4 regions of the Brevibacillus sp. SIMBA_040 genome follow, and region 3 is predicted to be linked to each of the others. Evidence: riboswitches for the same ligand, from Rfam matches in the RefSeq annotation. Region 3 holds a riboswitch; each other region holds the start of a gene.
The links. Region 3 has a riboswitch for cyclic di-AMP ahead of SB752_RS27945 (C40 family peptidase). Riboswitches for the same ligand answer to the same signal wherever they lie in the genome.
Positions count from the first base shown of each region.

Region 1 (5,429 bases), on a different contig from region 3:
CCGAACGATTGAAAATGGCATGGGAAGTATGCAGGTAGTTTTCTGGTAGTGAAGAAAAATCGATGCCATCGTAAAAGCATCAAATAGAAAAGGGAGAGAACGATATGCTGGATGTCATTGCTTGTGGGGAGCTATTAATTGACTTTACCCCTACGTCACATGCGGAGAAAGGAAAAATCGCTTTTGAGCAAAACCCTGGAGGTGCACCGGCGAATGTACTGACTGCATTGTCGCGTTTAGGCAAAAGGACTTCGTTTATCGGGGCTGTGGGGCACGATGCCTTTGGCCAGTTTTTGAAGCAGACCTTGCTAGACGTAAACATCGGGACAACGGGGCTGATCATGACAAGCGAAGCTCCGACCACGCTTGCTTTCGTACATCTTAACGAAAACGCGGATCGGTCCTTTCACTTTTATCGCAATCCGGGAGCAGATACACTGCTGCGGGAAACAGATATCGATGCTGATCTGGTTGCTGGGGCACGTCTCTTTCATTTTGGCTCCCTCTCGCTGACGCATGAGCCTGCCAGAGCAGCAACGAGAAAAGCAGTGGAGATTGCGAAGAACAACCAGCGCCTCGTTTCGTTTGATCCCAACTATCGAGCATCATTGTGGAACGACGAAGAGGAAGCGAAGCGAATTATTCTGTCCGGGATCAGCCAAGCAGATATCGTCAAGCTGTCCGAAGAAGAGGTCGCTTTTTTGGCGCCAGCTGCTGAAATCCACGAGGCTACAGACTGGTTGATTCAGGAATATGGAAACCAGCTCATTCTGGTGACGCTTGGGGCAAAAGGCTGCTTTTATCGCACGCAAGATCACTGTGGGATCGTCCGTGGCTTCAAGGTTGATGCGGTTGATACGACAGGTGCAGGGGATGCTTTTTTCGGCGGCATGCTGTATCAAATATTGGAGGCAAAAGAAGACATAGCGACACTCTCACAGACAGAGCTGGAACAATTGATCCGCTTTGCCAATGCCGTCGGTGCGCTTGCTACGACCAAGACAGGGGCCATTCCTGCGATGCCATCGCTGGAGGAAGTGGAGAGTTTTATAGAGGAAAATACACGATAAAGAATGACAGAGCCTGAAGCGAAGTCAATCGATACAGAAGACGCGCATCAGGCATTTTCATATGATCATGTTAATCGATTATTGTCGTGATTCATAAGAAGTGTTGCATTTCAAAAGTTCTTTCAAGAAAGCGCGAAATAGTAAAAAGGCTGTCCAAAGGAAACAGGAGAAAAAAGCGAAGGTCTTTGGGATACTTGCTGAGACGGAGTGAAAAAAACGAAACACGCCCTTAAGCGTCCACCTCTGAGAGACTCCTATGGGAGTTCTACTTTGGACGCGGTTTCGTTTTTTTCACGTAGTCGTACAGTGAAACCTCCAAGCTAGTAGCCCAAGAACCTGGAGCGTTTTCTCCTGTTTCCTTCTCCACACAAAAGCTAGCATATAACATAAATGCACTAGTAGTGTGATAATTCCGCATTTTTACAAACACCTCTGCTATACTAAAGGAAGAAAGTTACTTGATGGGGGAAGTAGGTATTCATCATGATTTTTCTGGAAGTCATTTTGCCTGTTTTGCTGATTTTTCTCAGTGGTTATATTTTGCAGCGCATCTTCAAGCTTGATCTCAAGCCGATTTCTACGCTGGCGATCTACATTTTGACGACAGCTCTAGTTTTCCGTACCTTTTACAAAACCGAGCTCGATTTGCAATTATTCTATATCGTCGTCATTTCCATGCTGCTATTGGGGGCGTTGATCCTCATCACACAGCTGACTGCGCGCTTTTTTCACTACGATAAGCAGCAAGAAAGCGCCCTGATGCTGTCGACCGCTTTCATGAACAGCGGGAACTACGGGACACCGATCATTTTGTTTGCGTACGGCGATGCCGGGTTTGTCTATGCCGTACAGATCATGGTTTTTCATTCCATCATCATGGGTGTCTTCGGCGTGTATTTTGCTTCCAGAGGCGGAGGTGGTGTCACTACAGCAGTCAAGGCGATTTTCAAGCAGCCATCCAATTATGCTGTCGTACTTGCGGTTCTGCTCCAGCAACTGAATGTGGTCATTCCGGAGAGCTACTACCAGGCGATCGATCTCGTAGCGCAGGCGGCAATTCCCGTCATCATGCTCATTCTTGGAATGCAGCTGGCGAATGTGTCATCACGTACCTTTGAGTGGCAGGGGCTTAGCGCAGCAAGTGTCATCCGATTGGTTGCCTCACCGATTTTGGCGTACGTGATTTGCTTGTTCTTTCCGATCGATCCGCTGTTACAGAAGGTGTTGATCATTTTGGCAGCGATGCCGTCTGCTGCGACAACCGCGATTTATGCGATTCAGTTTAATATGCGTCCGCAATTCGTTTCCAGCAGTGTGCTCGTAACGACAGTGATGAGTGTCGGGACATTAACTTTTTTGCTAAACCTTTTGCATTGAGCATGGTTTGACCAGGGAACATAATATGGGGATTATTAGCAACCAGTTGGTTAGCATGCGGAAGGATATGGGAGTATTCATACGAATAGGACCGGTCATTACGGTTAACTGGCTCTGACCACGTAAGAACGGTTGATATCACGAATTTTCAAAATTGTTGTTGTGCTAAGTAAATGATAAGCTATTTGTATCGCAATAATTTCATATCGGGCCTAGTTCCGTGACAAACGGAAACGGGGGAACCACTCTTGGGGTTAATTCTGTGCATACAGAAGGGATGCTACCTGCCATCCTACCCGTCAGCTAACCTCGTCGGCTAAAGCAGATATTGCATACATTTCGTTGCAATCGCTTATTTTGCGTGCGATTTGACTGTTGCTCTTTCCTGAGCGTATGTTCGCATGTAATCAAGCTTATTTTTCTATATATGTATGTACGAGATTAGTCGACTTATTTGCTTTCGTCCAGGATGGCCTCCAGACGCGAGCGGTGTGTCGACTTTTTTCTGTTCATAAATACTTTTTAAGAAAAGAAGAGGTGTTGCGAATGATTGCCTTTCACAACGTGGCAAAGAGCATCGGGGATGTGTCCATTATCAAAGGAATGGATCTTCAAATCGAAGCAGGGGAACTGTTTGTTCTGATCGGACCCAGCGGTTGTGGAAAGACTACGACGATGAAAATGATTAATCGCTTGATCGAGCCTTCTGCTGGGAGAATTGACATCAACGGGGCAGATATCTCCAAAGCCGATCCGGTGGAGCTGCGCCGCAATATCGGGTATGTCATTCAGCAGATTGGACTATTTCCACATATGACCATTGGGCAGAATGTTGCCTTGGTGCCCAAGCTGAAGAAAATGGAAAAAGCGGAGTACGAGAAAAAGGTCGATGAGCTGCTAGATATGGTAGGGCTTGACCCAAAGGTGTTCAAGGACCGCTATCCAGCTGAATTAAGCGGAGGGCAGCAGCAGCGTGTAGGTGTCATTCGGGCAATGGCCGCCGACCCGCCAATTATTTTGATGGATGAACCGTTCAGCGCACTCGATCCGATCAGCAGAGAACAGCTGCAAGATGAGCTTGTCCGGCTGCAGCGTACGATCAAAAAAACGATCGTGTTTGTGACACATGACATGGATGAGGCAATCAAAATTGCGGATCGCATCTGCATCATGAATAACGGCTCTGTCGTGCAGCTGGATACGCCGAACCGTTTACTCCAGCGACCTGCCAATGACTTTGTAGCCGATTTTATCGGTGTGAAGCGTCTGCGCAGAGTACAGGAGCTGCCTGCACAGGGTTCCAAAAAAGCGACGCTTCCGCCGCGATGGAGTATTTCGTAATAGCGGGGGTGAGACTATGAGTGATTTCTTTCAATTCGTAACAGAGAGACATGAACAAATATTGTCCCTGACCTGGGAGCATACCTATATTTCTTTCATCGCTGTCATCGCCGGCTTTTTGATCGCCGTTCCACTTGGGATTGTACTGACGCGAACGGAAAAGCTGAACAAATATGTGATTGGGTTCGTAAACATTTTGCAGACGATCCCGAGTCTGGCGCTCCTGGGTCTGATGATTCCCTTGCTTGGAATTGGAATCTTTCCTGCCATAGTTGCCTTGTTCCTCTATTCTCTACTGCCTATGCTGCGCAACACGTTCACAGGCATTCGAGAGGTGGACCCAGCTCTTATAGAAGCAGCGAGAGGAATGGGCATGACGAGCCTGCAAATCTTGTTCAAAGTCGAGTTGCCTATGGCTCTTTCGATTATCATGGGCGGATTTCGCACGGCTACGATTTTTACGATTAGCTGGGCTACTCTAGCTGCCGTTATTGGCGGCGGGGGACTAGGCTATCTCGTTTTTACAGGTCTCGGAGTTGCAAATGACAGTATGCTCATCACTGGAGCGATAGCCACTGCTTTGCTCGCAACCATCGCTGATTTTATTACGCAGAAAATTCAGAAATTATGCACGCCAAAAGGCTTGAGAAGCAAGCGGGCAAATTGAGGGGGAAGCACACGAATGAGATATAGATGGATGAGTACAATGATCATAACTGCCTTAGCCGCATTACTTGTAGCAGGCTGCGGCGGGGGTGGAAATGTTGTCAAAATTGGGCATCAGGCTACTTCGGAGCAGACGATTATCGCACAAATGCTGAAGCAGCTGATCGAGGCGAATTCCGATATCAAGACGGAGCTGGTTGGTGGCCTCGGGGGAACGCCGGTCGTGCTCAAGGCGATGCAGAACAACGACATCCAAATTTCTGCGATTCGCTACGTCGGGACCGATCTTACCAGCAGTCTGGGGTTACAAGAGTTCAGTAAAGATCCACAGGAAGCATTTGATCTGGTTAAAAACGGGGTTGCTGAAAAATTTGATCAGCTGTGGTTCCCGTCCTATGGCTTTGATAATACGTATATCTTTACCGTTCGCAAGGATGTTTCCGAGAAGTACAATCTGCATAAAATTTCTGATCTAGCGGCACATGCAAAAGACATGAACATGGCGTCTGATGCACCATGGCTGGAGAGAACGAATGACGGGTATCCGGCATTCAAAAAAGAATACGGCTTTGCGTTCGGCAAAACGACGCCAATGGACATCGGATTGGTTTACAAGGCAGTGGATAAAGGCGATGTGGATATCGTCCTCGCTTATTCCACAGATTCACGCCTGAAAGAGTACAACCTGGTAACGCTGGAAGACGACAAGCACTTTTTCCCACCGTATGGTGCCTCACCAGTCGTTCGCAACGATACGTTGAAACAGTATCCACAATTGGAAGAGCTAATCAACAAATTGACTGGAAAAATAGATACGCCAACGATGACGGCGTTAAACTATCAAGCAGACATCGAAAAGCTTGATCCAGCAGATATCGCCAAAAAGTTTCTGGTAGAGCAAGGCTTGATCAAGCAATAAAAGGAGGTGCAGGCTTTGGAATTGATTGTTGGGACGATCGGCTATATGGCGAAGTA
Region 1 covers NZ_JAWRXI010000001.1:203,125-208,553, reverse strand. Annotated here, with positions in the region: gene SB752_RS01020 (Crp/Fnr family transcriptional regulator) at 1-38, shown strand, start outside; gene SB752_RS01015 (carbohydrate kinase family protein) at 105-1,070, shown strand; gene SB752_RS01010 (AEC family transporter) at 1,554-2,447, shown strand; cyclic di-AMP (ydaO/yuaA leader) riboswitch at 2,647-2,780, shown strand; partial or broken gene SB752_RS01005 (ABC transporter ATP-binding protein) at 2,994-3,728, shown strand; gene SB752_RS01000 (ABC transporter permease) at 3,805-4,455, shown strand; gene SB752_RS00995 (osmoprotectant ABC transporter substrate-binding protein) at 4,471-5,373, shown strand; gene SB752_RS00990 (ABC transporter permease) at 5,389-5,429, shown strand, end outside.
Region 1: linked by a shared signal. The riboswitch ahead of SB752_RS01005 (ABC transporter ATP-binding protein) and the one ahead of SB752_RS27945 (C40 family peptidase) in region 3 are both predicted to bind cyclic di-AMP.

Region 2 (5,429 bases), on a different contig from region 3:
GAGTGCAATGACACAAATATTGCCGATCAGCTCCATGATTGGAAAAAAGGCACTCCAAATTTTCGCTGTAGAAATGTGATTATCCTTATAACTTTGATTTTTGCCCGTAAAGTTTGTGATCTCAAAGCTTTCCTGGGACAGTGCCTTGACGGTGCCGATTCCGCTAATATTTTCCTGGACCTTGGTCGTTAAAGCGGAAAAAGCCTCCCGTATTTCCTTGAAGGCCACGTGAACTTTCTTATCAAAACGGTAGGCGGTAATCGCAACAAAGGGCATCGCAATTAATGTGACCAAGGCTAGCGATGGATGCAAATATAGCATGATGGCAAAGCCAAATCCGATGAGCAGCAAAAAATTCAGGCACTGCGCCAAGCCGAACGACAGAAAAAATCGAAAAACCTCGACATCACCAGCGAGCCGGGACATCAGGTCACCGGTTTTTGCACTGTCATAATAACGAAAAGGCAAGAATTGCAGCTTGGTGTACAGCTCGTTACGAAGCTCATAAACGGTAGAGACTCCAAACAAATCACCATAGTACTGATGGTAGTAGACAGCGATTCCCTTTATCCCCATCAGCACAATAAATCCGATAGCTATATAAGGAACCTGCCCGTACTGCCCCTGTCCAAAAACATCATCGATCGTGTACTTCAAAACAAGGGGATAAATAACCGTCACACTCGTCACAACAAACAAGGAAAGGATCGACACCAGAAATAATCGTTTATAGGGCCAGTAGTAATCCTTTAACCGTTTAAACGTATCCAAAAGAACGCTCCCCCCAGCTGTAGGTTTGATCTTTTGATGTATACGTACGACCGCAGCCATTCAGCACGGGCACCTACAGGTTCAGACCTGAGACGGAGGGAAAATACTGCGCGGGTACGTTTGGGCATCGGCCATTCCTCTATATCATAAAAAACGTACTCATAAATCGGGAGGAACTGTTCATGTCAGAATTTGAAACACTCGCCGGGGTCCATCAAGGACTCTTTGTGCTCTTATTGCTCGCTACGCTCCTTCCAGCTTGTAAAGCCAAGGGGCTTGTTTATGCCCAAACTACCCGTTCGTTGAAAAAAAGTGCCGGGTGGACGCTGTTTTTCTTTGTTCTGGCACTACTGTTGTTTGCCTTGCAAGTGTTTGTTACGTGGTCTCTTTTTCATTCCTTCGGCTGGTTGTACATAAAAGACAAGGTGATCGGATTTTTGCCGCTGCTTCTGCTGCCAATGACTACCAGTCTGTTGATTTCGGTTCCGCGACTATCTCGTTTGGCGATGGGACATATTCGCAAAGAGAAGCAAAAGGCTGCTTCTACCCCACTTACTTTCGATGCAGCCTCCGCCAAAGCATGGGATGAACCCCTACTGCACGAAGCTGTAGAAAATCTCCCGACAACGGAGGAAGATGTTTTTCGTGAAACAGCAACTACTTTGGAAGCACCAGTTGGCAAAAGCGCACCACTGCCGGCAGATGTAGTTGATGCTGCATGGAGAAGTAATGCCTCTGCCCCTGAAATGATCGTACCTCTACAGGCGGCTTCACTGGGAGCTTTGATTGCCCTTATTCTTCAATTCATGTTTCCTGCTGTTACGCTGGAGATCGATAAGCTGGCCATTGCGTGGGGCGCTTTTGTTACAGGCGTCTCCCTCCTGTGGATTTTACACTCATGGCGGCAGCACCGCGCTTCCCGTCCTGGTGAGCTGCGTCGACCACATGCCGTACTGCGTTTTTTACGCACTGTTTCGATTCTTCTTCTGTTGGGAACAGGTGCTTACTTTTGGGGACATCAGGAATTGCTCGCGAGCCTATTGCCCGATCAGCTAAAAATGGTTGATCATTCTGCATCTGCTGCAGCTCACGAACAGCACTCCGCCCCAGCGGCATCTGGCAAAACGATCAGTGTCACCGATTTGACGGGACCTCACACGGGTGAACCGGATCGACAGTTTACGTTGACCGCTCAGAAAACAACGATTCAGCTCCCCTCAGGAAAAACAACCGAGGCTTGGACCTTCAATGGTAAATATCCGGGACCTGAGCTGCGGATGAAACAAGGTGAGCTCATCGAGGTTGCCTTGGAAAATAAGGATATAACGGATGGCGTAACCATTCACTGGCATGGTCTTAATGTACCAAACGCAGAGGATGGTGTTGCCGGAGCTACACAGGATGCCGTGATGCCTGGTGAAAAGCATGTATATCGATTTGTCGCCAAACAGACAGGAACGTTCTGGTACCACTCTCATCAACAAGCTTCTGTCCAAGTACGGAAGGGACTTCTTGGCGCACTCGTTGTAGAACCGGCGGAGACTGAGCCTGTAGCCGGCTACAAACGCGATTTGACATTGGTTCACCATAAGCTGACAGGCGAAGGTGTCACGTTGTCCGGACGTGATACGCTCATGCTTGATACTGTCTCCCCTGGTACGTCAGTGCGGTTGCGTCTCATCAATGCAGATAACTTTCCCGTGACCTTTCAATTGCTCGGCACACCTTTTCAGGTAGTCGCCATTGACGGCAACGATGTGAAAGAGCCGAATCTGATTGCCAACCAAGCCTTGCAATTAGCTGCTGGTGGAAGATATGACGTTTCTTTTACCATGCCGAATCGCCCTGTATTCTTTGCGCAGAGCAAACAAGCAAATGGTAAGGGATTATTGCTGAGTCCTGACGGCACAGGCGAATTGCCAAGCATGAATGCAGAGCTTCCTCTGTTTGACCCTGCACGCTATGGCAGTCCGCAATCGCTACCTTTTGATCTGAATACCCGCTACGATCGCGAATATCTCATGCTGTTTGATCTTCAGGTTGGATTTTATGACGGACGTCTGGATGGCTTGTGGACGATCAATGGCAAGGTATTCCCAGAAACACCGATGCAGGTAGTCAAGGAAGGAGATCTGGTGAAAATGACCTTTGTCAACCGCAGCTTCATGGATCATCCGATGCACCTGCATGGACATACGATGCTGGTTCTCAGCCGTAACGGGAACGTCGTAACAGGCAGTCCATGGTGGACGGACACACTCAATGTGGCGCCAGGTGAAACGTATGAAGTCGCATTCCGCGCCGATAATCCAGGTCTGTGGATGGATCATTGTCATAATCAGGACCATGCTGCTTTGGGAATGACGATGCATCTTTTGTATGAGGGGGTTACCTCGCCTTTTGAGATAGGGCGGGGGACTCGCAACCATCCGGAGTGAAAACACTTGCTAGGAGCTGTAGTGGGTCTCCACCCTCTCAATAAAACAAGAGATATCCTTATTAAACCTACCAAATTTTATGGGTTTCTTTCACCGGTGAAACTCTGTTATTCTAGGTCATGCCAAACAAAACAGCCGAGACTTCCTCTCAAACGGAAGTGCGGGGGATCTTTTTTACTTGCAGATGAGAGATCTGCATGGGGTGAATCGCCAAAGTGCGTAGGGTTGTTTCCTCAATCCGAATCCGTCAACTAACCTCGTAGGCCCAAAAAAGGAGACGATGTGAATATGAAACGCCTTGGTACTATTGCAATCGCGACATTGGGATTGGGATTTGTTCTTTCCGGCTTTTCTAACACAGCTTCTGCCGCTACCACATATCCGCAATACGGGTATCAGCCATATATGCAACCTGTCCAACCGCAAATGCAAGCACCTTACGCAGCACCAGCGAATCAACAGCAGCCAGTTCAACAGCCAGTAAAACAAGCTAACCAACAAGTGGATGCTTCCACTGTAGGGAAGCAAGTAACTGATTTGGTAAACCAAGAGCGAGCAAAAGCAGGTCTAAAGCCAGTGGAACTGGATGCTTCCCTGAACAAAGTTGCACAAGCAAAAGCGGCTGACATGTCCAATAACAACTACTTTGACCATACAAGCCCTACGTATGGCTCTCCGTTTGACATGATGAAACAATTCGGAGTATCTTATATGACCGCGGGTGAGAACATCGCCATGGGTCAACGCACCGCTGAGGAAGTCATGAACCAATGGATGAACAGTGAAGGACACCGTCAAAACATCATGAATCCTTCCTTCACCAAAATCGGTGTAGGCTTTGTGAATGGATACTGGGTACAAGAATTCATCGGATAATAATATTGGATATAAAAGCCGAGTCCTCTAGCGGGGGCCCGGCTTTCTTGTTTTTTCCCGGATAGGCAGATACTTGCTGTATTTCAGTAAAAACATCATTTCGCTGTGGACCACTGTTCCAGAGGGTACTGCTGAAGGATTGATTTTATATCCTGCCCTTCGTGTAGCGGCTTGAGGAAAGGGAATAATCGAATTAATGTTGAACTACATAACTTAATAAATTAATCGATGAGTATATAAATGAGGTTGGCAAAATGAATGATGATAGAAACTGGACCGTTTTATTTATTGGTGGAGCATCGGGAATAGGTAAATCAAGTATTGCTTATGAAATTGCTCGATTTTATGGTGTAAATGTCTTGGAAGTAGATGATGTTCACCTATCCGTAAAAACAGTTACAACAAAGGAGCATTTTCCTGCAATTCATTATTATGATTCCGGTATAAATTGGAAGGATGTTGGAGTAGACGGCAATGTAAACTGGCTGATTGATGTAAGCAAAGAAATGGGTCCCGTATTAAAAGAACTTGCAAACAGGCATATTGAAGATAAATTACCTATCATTATTGAAGGCGATTTTATCTATCCCGAATTTACAGTATCTTTCAATAACCCGGAGGTAAAATCAATATTTGTACAGGAATCAGACAAAAATCAAATATTGCAGAATTATTTATCAAGAGAAGATGGCGAATTACAACAATATAGAGCTGAAATAAGTATTTCGTATGGAGATTGGATAGCAGATACCTGTAGGCGGAATGGGATTGAATTGATTGAATCAAGACCTTGGAATACTGCTTTAAGCAGAGCTTTAAAATGTTTATTGTAATGTAAAAACTTAGTCCACGTAGGTGATGTAAAGGCGGATACCTCATGTGTGAAGTATCCGCTTATCTTATGTGGCACTAACCAAAATTTTTCAAGAATCAGCCAAGAATCTGATCCCTACGTGCACTCATTATCCTGTCCGTTAGCTCAACGAAGCCCAGTCTAAAACTTTTTTATATATGTACAATAAGCATCGTCTCCTCCTGATGCGGAAACGGCTTCTCCCAATCTAGATCGAAGGAAGACAATCTGAGACCCCCGTGCTAATAAGCCGCAATAACAAAAAAACCATCCTGCTCGGATGGCTAGCTCATTCCTTCAAAACTGAATACGCATGCTTGCTAAGAGTGTGTGGATAAGTCCTCGACCGATTAGTATTCGTCAGCTCCACGTGTTACCACGCTTCCACACCGAACCTATCAACCTCATCGTCTATGAGGGGTCTTACCAGCTTGCGCTGTGGGAAGTCTCATCTTGGAGGGGGCTTCACGCTTAGATGCTTTCAGCGCTTA
Region 2 covers NZ_JAWRXI010000001.1:611,224-616,652, forward strand. Annotated here, with positions in the region: gene SB752_RS03020 (ABC transporter ATP-binding protein) at 1-771, opposite strand, end outside; gene SB752_RS03025 (multicopper oxidase family protein) at 954-3,209, shown strand; cyclic di-AMP (ydaO/yuaA leader) riboswitch at 3,333-3,490, shown strand; gene SB752_RS03030 (CAP domain-containing protein) at 3,498-4,085, shown strand; gene SB752_RS03035 (hypothetical protein) at 4,340-4,918, shown strand; partial or broken rRNA gene SB752_RS03040 (23S ribosomal RNA) at 5,269-5,429, opposite strand, start outside.
Region 2: linked by a shared signal. The riboswitch ahead of SB752_RS03030 (CAP domain-containing protein) and the one ahead of SB752_RS27945 (C40 family peptidase) in region 3 are both predicted to bind cyclic di-AMP.

Region 3 (5,429 bases):
GGGGATCATGGATGATCTTGAAATACCACTGATGGATACTGGGATCGTTTCTCCACTGAAAGTAGAGCGAAAAGAAACAAATAAATGCTATCACGATCGCACTGACGGCCATTGTTACACCGTAGCGCACATACTGCCATTGTATACTTGCCAACCGCTGTCGACGCATCCGCCAGTACCTCCTAGATGTACTTGACTTTTATATCGCCGACTAGCAGCGAGATATGCAAATTTACTTTATGCACCGCCTGATCATAATGATCAGAACGAATCATCAGACTTCGATTGACCCCTCCCTGGCGGTGACTGAACACTTCCAGATCACCAACCGTGAGCTCCGCTGATACTAAAACGGGAAGATCGACAGGGACGTAGATTGTAACGTCGCCAACCCACCCCTCCACTACGAGAAGCGCTTCCTCTTTCATCAGCATAGCCCGAGACAAGTCAATCACAACATCGCCAATGCCATGCCATACATGCAATTGGCTCAGCTCGAACCTGCCCGAGGTCAGGTGAAAATCGCCGATCAGCGAACTGCGGGAATCTTTTGGCAACATGCGGTCCCGATGAATGGTCGCCCCATCCTTATCCTTATCCGCTGATTTCGCACCGGGCGGTCTCCATTTTGTCCAGCTTTCACGCTGCCCTTTAGGCTCATCGCCTTCCACTTTGTCATCGGACAAGGGCTCCGCCTGGAAGTCTAGATCTGCCTTCTCAAACAATGTATCCTTCCCAGGTAGCGATCCCTTTTGCCGCGCTCTGCCCCGCACCAAGCGGAAGCCGAAGTAGATAAAGACGAAAGGTACTGCTACTCGAAACAAATCATCTATGCCAATGCCAAACCACATTTCGAGAGCGATGATCGTACCCAGACTGATCAATATGCCGCCGCCAATCCGATTGTTCTGTTTCCACAACCGTGCACCAAAGTACACCAGAAGCATCGGCCACAGATCAAACAGACCGAACGTGATTATATGCAACCCATTTAACAAAAGGCCAATCCCGGTCAAAATGATCAGGACACCAGCCAACATTTTGTGCAAGCGGGACAATTTCACAGAAGTCTCCTCTCTTACGCCCCATGCCGATCGTTTTCACTCTGACCGTTACGACATGTATAAATGAATGCAGGTGGTATATTCAGCAAGGTAAAGCTGGTCTCTACCCTGGAAAAACGTGCCTGCAGCTCAGCTTGGAGTTGTAGCGAATATTGGAATGTAATGAACAGCCCGCCTGGTTTCAGCACGGATTGGACTTCATTCAAAATGTCTGTCCGTAGCTCTTGCGGAAAGTTGGCAAAAGGCAGCCCTGATATAATCACATCTGCCTGCGCAAGATTTAATTCCTCCAAGTAATCCCGCAGTCTCGTTGCTTCCTCCATGATCGGAATCTCCGGAAATCGGGAGTGCAGCATCGACCGAAACTGGGAGTCGCGCTCTACAAGCACATAATGGGTATCGGGACGCATATTTTCATAAATCGCTTGCGTAAAAGCACCCGTGCCAGGCCCCAGCTCAAGTATGACATCGGTGGAAGCCCAATTAACGCCCTCCAGCATACGTGCACTTAAAAACCGAGAGCTGGGAATAACGCTGCCGACACGACCGGGCTCAGCGATAAACCGTCGCAAAAAGACCAAGAAGTCTACCAAGAATCGTACCTCCTAGGGGAAAAGCAGCCTGAAATCCAGGCTGCCTAGTTGCCACACTTTATTCTACACCTGGTCCCCTAGTTCCTGTCCGATTTAGGACTGCTCTGGTTTTTGGACCGGTGCTTTTTTCTCTTGCAATGAGGCTTTGATGTTTGCAAGCTCGGAATCGAGATCATCCTTCTCCAGCTGGGACAAAGCATTCTCCCATCCATAACCTACATTGGAACCGCGCCATTGTCCACTCATTTGTGCCTCTGCTTCCATGCGCATAACCTTTTCTTCCATTCTTGTAAAGCCGCGACCAGCTGTTTGGTTGCCAATACCAACAACCGCTTGATTCACTTGTTTTTGTGTACGAGCGACTTGCGCACGTGCCATCAATGTGAATTTTTTAGCACGCATTTTATAGAACTCTTCTTTCAGTTCAGCCAGCTTCTCACGCATTTGCGCGGCAGCTTCTGAAGCCGACAAGTAGAGAGTTTCGTATTCTGCTGCACGTCCTTCATACTGCTTTTTGTCTGCCAGAGCGCGGCGAGCGAGCTCGTCTTCGCCTTCGGTCAGTGCCAGCTTCACCTGGCGATCACGTTTTTCAATCAGTGCGTTTGCCTCATCCAACTGCTGGCGGAATTTCTTTTCCAGAGCAACCTGGCGGGCTACCGCTACTTCAACCTGTCCAATTTCTACTTCCATGTCACGCATATACTGGTTCAGCATCACTACCGGATCTTCCATCGAATCCAATGCATCATTCACAGAAGCTACTGTCAGGTCACGCAAACGTCTAAAGATACTCATTTTTTATTTCCTCCTCATCATATCACATCATATAGTTTCATCCAAAAGCCACATTCGACATAATTACCTACGGCTACCGTTTCGTCACTCTTTTTTCCCAGTCATCCAGCGTATCTTCTTTTAATACTCCTTGTGCCCACTGACGCTCCCAAGCTGGTGGTGATTCTTTTTGTTCTGGCCGCGGACGCAATAGGCGGTATCCCAAATAGATAACCCCTATGGCCAAGATGCTGTGGAACAAGAGGTGCAGCTTCCCAAACAGCATCAACAGCCCGAACAGGAAGACAATTACTCCCCAAAAGCGTGAGCCCGAATTACCCATTACTTTGCGAGCTCCGTACAGCATGATTACTGAAGGAATCAACACGCCAATCAAATCGCCGCTGTCGATTCCCAGTTGGTCCAACAGAACCAACCCGCCAATTAGCAGCAGAACCAGCCCGAGTAGTATCTTTCCAGACCGTTCGCTCATCCTTTGCTTGCCTCCATTCGTTGTTGATGTGGTGCAGGTCGACCTTATGCCCTTATTGTAGCCCCGAGCATAGGCTTCCCATAACGGGCGAGCGGTTGGTTTTTCCCTCCGTCCTTGGACGGATATAGCTTCCTGCTCCAATCGGACGAGCCTTGCAGGACCTTGCCGAATCAAAGCTTGCATTACCCGGACAAAACGTTACGCCATCAGACAAAATATTATGGCAAAAATGTGAACAAACCATCGAAAAAGAGGAGATATTGGACAAGCGTAGAATCTGTGTTGAGTACGCGTGTAAAAAAACATCGAAAATAGCCGAGTTCCGCCTGGCGGAAACGGGGGAACCAAGTTTTTGGGGTGAATGGCTGTGTATCACGGCAGTCTAGGGCGTCCTTTCGACCGAACCCTTCAGCTAACCTCGTAGGCTCATGGGAGGAGCAGTTTCTTTTGCGCAAGTTGGTAGTATCTTTTATTATGGCTGGATTGCTGGCGATGGGAACCGGTGCTGCACAGGCTGCTGAAAGCACATCTTTGAATGATGTGGTAAGCGATCTGTACGGCGTTCCTTACAAATCGTCCGGTACATCCAAAAAGGGCTTTGACTGCTCCGGTTTCACACGCTACGTATTTGATGCGTTAGGTGTAGACCTGCCTCACAATTCTGCGGCTCAATATGAAGTAGGAGAATCCGTCGAGAAGAAAGACCTTCAACCCGGCGACCTCGTTTTCTTCAACACTAATGGACGCAGCATTTCTCATGTTGGCATCTACATCGGAAACGGCACATTCGTGCACTCGGAAACTGGCCGTGGCGTCGTCAACACCAAGTTGAGCGATCCCTACTACTGGAGCAAGCGTTATGTAGGTGCAAAGCGCATCAACACGCCTGTTCTGGAAGCAAAGGCTGAAAATCCGAAGAAGGAAAACGCGGTGCAAGCTGCATCGTTGCCGGAAGATCAAGCAACTAAAAAGTAGTTCGGCAAAAAATAAGAGCCAGGGACTTCGCGTCTCTGGCTTTTTCTGACGAAACTTAGTACCTGGTGTCATGAGGTGACCTCACTTATAAGTATTTGATTATAGTGAGGGGCATACTTGCCTTTCCCTGGTCAAAGCATGTTATGATAGATAGACATGGTAAATAAATTTTTTCTGAGTGCTCGCTTCCTTATTAATAGAAGTAACTGGGGGTATAACCGGTGAAGGATCACATATTAATTGTCGATGACAACCTCGAGATTATTGAACTCTTAGAAGACATATTGGAAAACGAAGGCTTTCAGGTGTCCGCAGCCGAAAATGGCGAAGATGCACTGCAGATGCTCAGCCAGGGCCATCGCCCGAATCTCATTCTGCTAGATATTATGATGCCAAATATGAGCGGCTATGAGCTCTGCTCCCAAATTCGCCGTGAGTGGGATTTGCCGATTCTGTTTTTAAGCGCGAAAGGAAAAGCTGTGGACAAGGTCGTAGGCTTTGAAATCGGTGCCGATGACTACATTACCAAGCCTTTCGATACGGAAGAGCTGCTTGCCCGTATTCGTGCCCATTTGCGCCGCTATGAGCGTATTCGCAAGCATACCGAAGAGCAGCCGGATAAAGAAGCTGCCAACTCTTCGATTACAGTCCTCAAATTTAAGGACCTGGAAATTCATAAAGAAACGTATTCTGTCTATGTCAGCAATGAAAAAATTGAGCTATCCACCAAGGAATTTCAACTGCTCACATTCCTCGCTGAAAATGCCGGCATCGTGTTTACACGGGAGCAAATCTACGATCGTGTCTGGGGCTATGGCTACGGCTCGCTCAATACAGTGACCGTCCACATTAAAAACTTGCGTGAAAAGCTGGAGACGAACCGCCAGTTCATTAAGACACAATGGGGGACAGGCTACGTATTTATCGGGGAGAAGCAATAAATGAGCTTGCGCAATAAACTGTTTCTTTCGTTTATCGCTTTGATCACACTGAATATCCTTTTGTTCAAATTCGTCTTTCAGGACATCATTGTTGACCAGCTAAAAAATGACAGACACAATCAATATCAATACGAAAAGGAAGCAGCGGAAAAGGTTCGAGTCAATCAGTTATTGCGTACGAGCAATTTCAAGGACCCTACGGAGCGTCAGGAGCTAGAAAAGCAGCTGCCTGAGGACGTCATGTACCGCATGGTGATCAAGGACGCAAACGGCAATACGATCTTCAACAAAACCTCGCAAGCTTATGATTTAAAGGTCCCTTCGTCCACTTCGAACCGGAGTTCCTCCAAAAAGGGGGACCTCAAGACAGTTGCAGAATACCACTTTCAGCAGGAGCCGCCACGCGAAGGGGAAATCGTCATTTATTTTTACACAGACGACTATGACATCATGTCTACAACAGGTGTATCCATGATGCTTTGGTTTATTTACGGAAGCCTTGTGTTGGTCGGTCTGGTGCTACTCACTCTATTTGTCCGCTGGATTTTGCGCCCTGTGAGCGAGCTGTCACGTGTAACTCAAGAGATTC
Region 3 covers NZ_JAWRXI010000023.1:89,336-94,764, reverse strand. Annotated here, with positions in the region: gene SB752_RS27970 (histidine kinase) at 1-169, opposite strand, end outside; gene liaF (cell wall-active antibiotics response protein LiaF) at 183-1,064, opposite strand; gene SB752_RS27960 (class I SAM-dependent methyltransferase) at 1,079-1,657, opposite strand; gene SB752_RS27955 (PspA/IM30 family protein) at 1,751-2,452, opposite strand; gene SB752_RS27950 (LiaF transmembrane domain-containing protein) at 2,526-2,924, opposite strand; cyclic di-AMP (ydaO/yuaA leader) riboswitch at 3,228-3,366, shown strand; gene SB752_RS27945 (C40 family peptidase) at 3,372-3,899, shown strand; gene SB752_RS27940 (response regulator transcription factor) at 4,121-4,840, shown strand; gene SB752_RS27935 (sensor histidine kinase) at 4,841-5,429, shown strand, end outside.

Region 4 (5,429 bases), on a different contig from region 3:
TTTGAGGCACATAAAGTAGCCGGAGTTGAACGGGTAGTAGCCCCATGCATCATCAAACTTGCCAGTGTCCAGCAGTTGTTTGACTCGATTTGCACGGCCTTTCATGATCTCAAATTTCTCTTGCTTCTGCGCGTGGAATTCCGGCGAAGTGAGAGCGTGCAGAACAAAGGTTTGCGAAGGGTGTGCACCACTGGAAATCGTCGCACGGATAATACCCAATGTTTTTTGTTCCAGTGCACTTAAGAGATCGCTGGATGGAGCCGCATAGGTAATGAAACCAACACGGAATCCCCATACATATTCTTCTTTCGTTGCACCATCTACTTTAATTGGCAGAATACGTGGATGCAAATCGCACAGGTTTGCAAACATCGACTCTGTCATCGAATCTTCGAAGAACAGACCAAAGTAAGCGTCGTCTGTTACAACCACGAGATTGATACCAGCCTCAGCGCCTTCTTTCAGTGCTTCTACGATTTGTTTTCCTTCCTCAGCTCCAGGAGTATAGCCTGTTGGGTTGTTCGGGAAGTTGAGGATAACGATTGCTTTCCCTTTTTCTTTTTGTGCAAGAATCGCGTCACGCAACCCAGCAGCATTAAACTTCATTTCATCGTTATATAACGGGTAGTACATCATTTCTGCACCACGGCGGATGCCGAAAGTAAGCTCGTAGTTTTCCCAGTTTTTATCTGGAATGATCACACTGTCACCATTATCTGCATACAGGTCAGCCACAACGCTCAATCCGTGAGTCAAGGCATTGGTCACAATCGGATTGCTGAATGATTTTGTAGCCAGGGAAGGCTGCTCTTCAATCATTTTTTTACGCCAAGCGGTACGCAGCTCAGGTTTTCCTGCGGGAGGAGCATATTCGTACAAGTCTTTTGGCGCAAAAGCAGACAGGTTATCCTGAATAACTTTCAAATGCATAGGCTGCCCGTTTTCGAGAGCAATCCCGATCGTAGCATTGTATTTTTTTGCTTTCGCTTTTGCTTCAGCAGACTGGCTAAGAATCCCTTCTTTTGGGAAATAAATCTGTTTTCCGATATTGGACAGCATGTCAAAAACGTGTGGATTTTCCCGCTGAATCGTTTCGTTCAGCTGTGTTGCTATAGAATGCATGATAGCCTCCCTCTTCATTTAGAACATCTGTATGTTTACCAATAAAGATAGCGTATCTACACGCATTTGTCATCTACCATGGGACGATTTTTCAGATTTTTGAACGGATTTCCTTTGACAGGATGGGGTGGCTTTGCTACCTTGGAAGCGACGAAGTACGATGTGCGGGAGGTTGAGGAGTATGGCAGAACACAAGATTATCCGTTTGGGAGATCCGGTTTTGCGAGAAGTCTCAAAAAAAGTCTCAACGATCACCACACATACGGAAAAGATTTTAGATGATTTGGCACACACGATTTATGCTGATAAAGGCAGGGCGGGCTTGTCAGCTATTCAGATTGGAATACCGAAACGGCTGATTGTTATGGACTGTGGCAGTGGCTTAACTGAGCTGATCAATCCCCGAATCATCGAAACAGAAGGTGAGCAGACGGGACCAGAAGCATGCCTCTCGATACCAGGTGTAGTAGGGTTCATCACCCGAGCAGCTTATGTAAAGGTCGAAACGCTAAACCGCAGAGGGGAGACTGTTACGATCGAGGCTGATAATTTATTGGCTCGCTGTATTCAACATGAACTGGATCATCTCGAGGGAATCCTATTTATTGATTACGTAGATGAACTGTATTCGGCACGATCGGGAAAAAAACTGAAGCCGCAAGACGCCCATCCCATTTTGCTTCAAAGAAGATTGATTCAGAAAAAGTGAAACAACGGGGTGGAACAAAAATGAGAAGATGGAACATTGTCATTACGGGATTTGGGTCAGTAGGCAAGCAAGTGGCTCGATTGTTAGAACACAGACACACTTCTTATAAAGAAAAATATCAGGCTGATGTCAGGCTCGTAGGCATCGCTCGCTCTGCGGGTGGCTGTCTGCAAGCTGATGGTTTGACTGCTAGGCAGTGTGAAGACTTCGGCGCACAGAGAGCTCAGACGAAAGGAACGTTTGATGGAGCTGCTTTTTTGGCTGCAAGTCATGCGGATATTCTGATTGAAGCAGGTCCCACTGACATTCAGACAGGGGGCTCAGGACTGCTTTATATAAGACAGGCTTTAGCACAAGGGATGCATGCCATCACGATCTCAAAAGGGGCACTGGTCGTTGATTATGCGGGTTTGTCGAAGCTGGCTTCGCAAAATAACGTCATGCTCAAGATCAGTGGAGCAACAGCAGCCGCTTTGCCTACGATTGATTTATTGCAGTACAACCTGGCAGGGTGTGAAGTGCGGGCTATCGAGGGAATTTTTACAGGGACGACAAATTATGTATTAACTAGCATGATGGAGAAAGGCTTGTCGCTTGAAGAGGCGATTCGGAGTGCTCAAGAGCTAGGGATCGCTGAGCCTGATCCGTCCTACGACATAGATGGCTGGGATACGGCTTGCAAGGTCACCATATTGGCAAATGCCGCTTTCGGTGCCTCCTTGCAGCTAGCAGATGTTCCAAAAATGAGTGTGCGGGACGTAACACCGGACCAAATGGCGCTTTGGAAGGAGCAAGGAAAGCTCCCTAAGCTGATAGGTAGTATTCGCAAGACAGAAAACGGACTTAGCGCAGCAGTCGTTCTACAGGCGATAAATGTGTCACATCCGTTTGCCAATGTGACGGGTACGACGAAGGCCATTCGTGTCGAAACAGATGTAATGGGTGATTTATTGGTCGTCGGAGGAAAGTCGGACCCGGTTGCTGCTGCAGCCGCCGCTTTGAAGGATCTTGAACATATTATTAGCAGGTAAAGTACTTCTCATGAAACGTTTTTCGTTTCCCATCGTTTTGTTCGGATGCCCGAGGTAGATTCGTTTATACTAAGCAGGCAACAGAGTAAAACCACTCTGAGGAGGCCTGCGGGATGAATAATCATTCTGATTTCAATGCCGAGATGCAGCAAGTATCTGCTTATCCAACCAAGCAAAAAGTTGGTCAGGAAGACGTGGCACTTCTGAATGAACAGGACAGCTGCTGTTGTTCCGGGCAGTCTAGCTGTGACACGCCAAAGAAAGTACAGGCTTCCAAGGCTGAACAAGAATAAGGATGAGCATGAAGAAAGCCGAGCTCTCTACAGAAGAGAAGCTCGGCTTTCGCTTGTTGAGTGATTATCCGATAAATTCTTGTACCCAGTAACCATTTGTATATCCAACACCAATTTTAGTGAAGGCAGGATTCATAATGTTTTGGCGGTGACCTTCACTGTTCATCCATTGAGTCATAACTTCTTCAGGACTGCGTTGACCCATGGCAATATTTTCACCTGCAGTCATAAAGGAGATGCCATACTTTTTCATCATATCAAATGGAGAACCGTATGTCGGGCTATTATGATCGAAATAGTGATTGTTGGACATGTCAGCAGCTTTCGCAAGCGCTACATCCGAGAGAGCCGAGTCCAATTGAACAGGCTTGAGACCTGCTTTTGCACGCTCTTGGTTGACCAAGTCAGCAACTTGCTTTACGAAATTGGAGGCTTGAGCCTGGTTCGTTTCGTTAGCTGGTGTAGCTACTGGTTGTGCAGGAGCTTGCTGTACAGGGGCCTGTTGCACTGGCGCTTGTGGCACTGGAGCTTGTACAGGTGCTTGCTGAGTTGGCTGAACAAAATATTGCTTCGGCGCGAATTGTTGGCAATTTAAGAAGTTGAATGGTTGATTCTGTTTAGAAACGGGCTGTGAATACGTTGGCATAGAAGCTTGATTTGATTTTTGCATTTGCTGCAGGAAAGGGGTTAATTGAGATTGAAAGTTCGATTGAACTGGGCAATTTGTAGATGCAGCAAAAGCTGAGGTGGAGAAGCCTGTTAGGGCCAAGCCCAATCCTAGAGTCATAGCGATGGTAGCTGTACCAAAGCGTTTCATATTCACATCGTCTCCTTTTTTTAGCCTACGAGGTTAGTTGTCGGATTCGGATTGAGGAAACAACCCGTCGCCAGTGGCGATTCACCCCATGCAGATTTCTCCGCAAAAAAAGTCCCCCGCACTTCCATTCGAGTGGAAGTTTCGGCTTATTGGTTTGGCATGACCCAGAATATCAGACTATCCCACCCGAAATAAAGGAGTAATATTTGGTAGTTAGCTACTCTTTCTCGTTATTCTCTTCGTTCCAGGCAGTTAGTCCGCCTAGTAGTGCCGCGGCTTGAAACCCATGCTCACGAAGTAGGGAAGCAGCCTTTTGTGCTTTGTTTCCAGTTGTACAAATCGTTACGATCTGTGCACTTTCCAATTGCTTGGCTGTGTCCTCGTCAAAAGGCTTATCCTGTTCCTTCATAATGAGGTAAGGGACGTTTTTTGTTGGTGCATTTGTACTATATAAACTGCCCATAACGAACTTGTCGTTGTCCCTCACATCTAGTAAAATAAGGTTCGAGTTATTCTCTAACATCTGTTTTAATGTTTTACTATGTATGGTGTTTGTCATGATTAAATCCCTCCTTTCATCTATTGTAGCAAATACGCAAGAGCTTGGCAGAGCTTAAGAGATATTGATTTAATTGGACAGCCATGGTAGAATGATGATGCTACTTGAAAAAATCGAGGCCCATAAATTCATCGAGGTGTATGCTCATGGATAACGTTTTTGAATCCCCGATTCACACTGGCGCGGTCATCGGAGCCGCAAGGATGGAAGAGAGGAAGGGCTTTCGTTGTTTTAGGTTTTCAAAAAGCTATACATTGCAGTTCCGTCATTACGACAATCACATATGATCGAAGTAGATATTATTCACATATCATGAAGGCATATCGCTTCAAGACAAGAGGTATTTCTTCATGATATGTGAGTTTTATTGCTTCGGTAAATATGACTAGCATATTCAAAATTGACTTTTTGGAGGTTTTTTTAAATGCAAACGAACGGAACAGTAAAATGGTTTAACGCAGAAAAAGGTTTCGGTTTCATTCAAGTAGAAGGCGGAGACGATGTATTCGTTCACTTCAGCGCGATCCAAGGCGACGGTTTCAAAACTTTGGATGAAGGTCAACGCGTTCAATTCAACATCGTTCAAGGCAACCGTGGTCCACAAGCTGAGAACGTAGTAAAACTGTAAGTCTCCTTTATTAAAAAAGCTGTCCGTTCGCGGGCCGCTTTTTTAATTTGCTAAGATATTATAAACCAACCCCCTTTGATTTGAACAAAGCGAGGTTGGTTTTTTTGTTTTGGATTAAAAGGGGTTATTGGCATAAGGACCTTTGGTTGCCATCCGGAGCAGGTTGCTCGCCATGTACTTAGGCGAATAGCTCATATCATTCTCCAACCACCAGATGACGACTCCCAAAAAGGCAGAAGCTGTGTAGCGGATGACCATTTCTTTGGGGAC
Region 4 covers NZ_JAWRXI010000014.1:64,828-70,256, reverse strand. Annotated here, with positions in the region: gene SB752_RS22200 (aminotransferase class I/II-fold pyridoxal phosphate-dependent enzyme) at 1-1,122, opposite strand, end outside; gene def (peptide deformylase) at 1,304-1,831, shown strand; gene SB752_RS22190 (homoserine dehydrogenase) at 1,852-2,862, shown strand; gene SB752_RS22185 (hypothetical protein) at 2,976-3,155, shown strand; gene SB752_RS22180 (CAP domain-containing protein) at 3,220-3,972, opposite strand; cyclic di-AMP (ydaO/yuaA leader) riboswitch at 3,980-4,129, opposite strand; gene SB752_RS22175 (rhodanese-like domain-containing protein) at 4,190-4,531, opposite strand; gene SB752_RS22170 (cold-shock protein) at 4,956-5,159, shown strand; gene SB752_RS22165 (TetR/AcrR family transcriptional regulator) at 5,274-5,429, opposite strand, start outside.
Region 4: linked by a shared signal. The riboswitch ahead of SB752_RS22180 (CAP domain-containing protein) and the one ahead of SB752_RS27945 (C40 family peptidase) in region 3 are both predicted to bind cyclic di-AMP.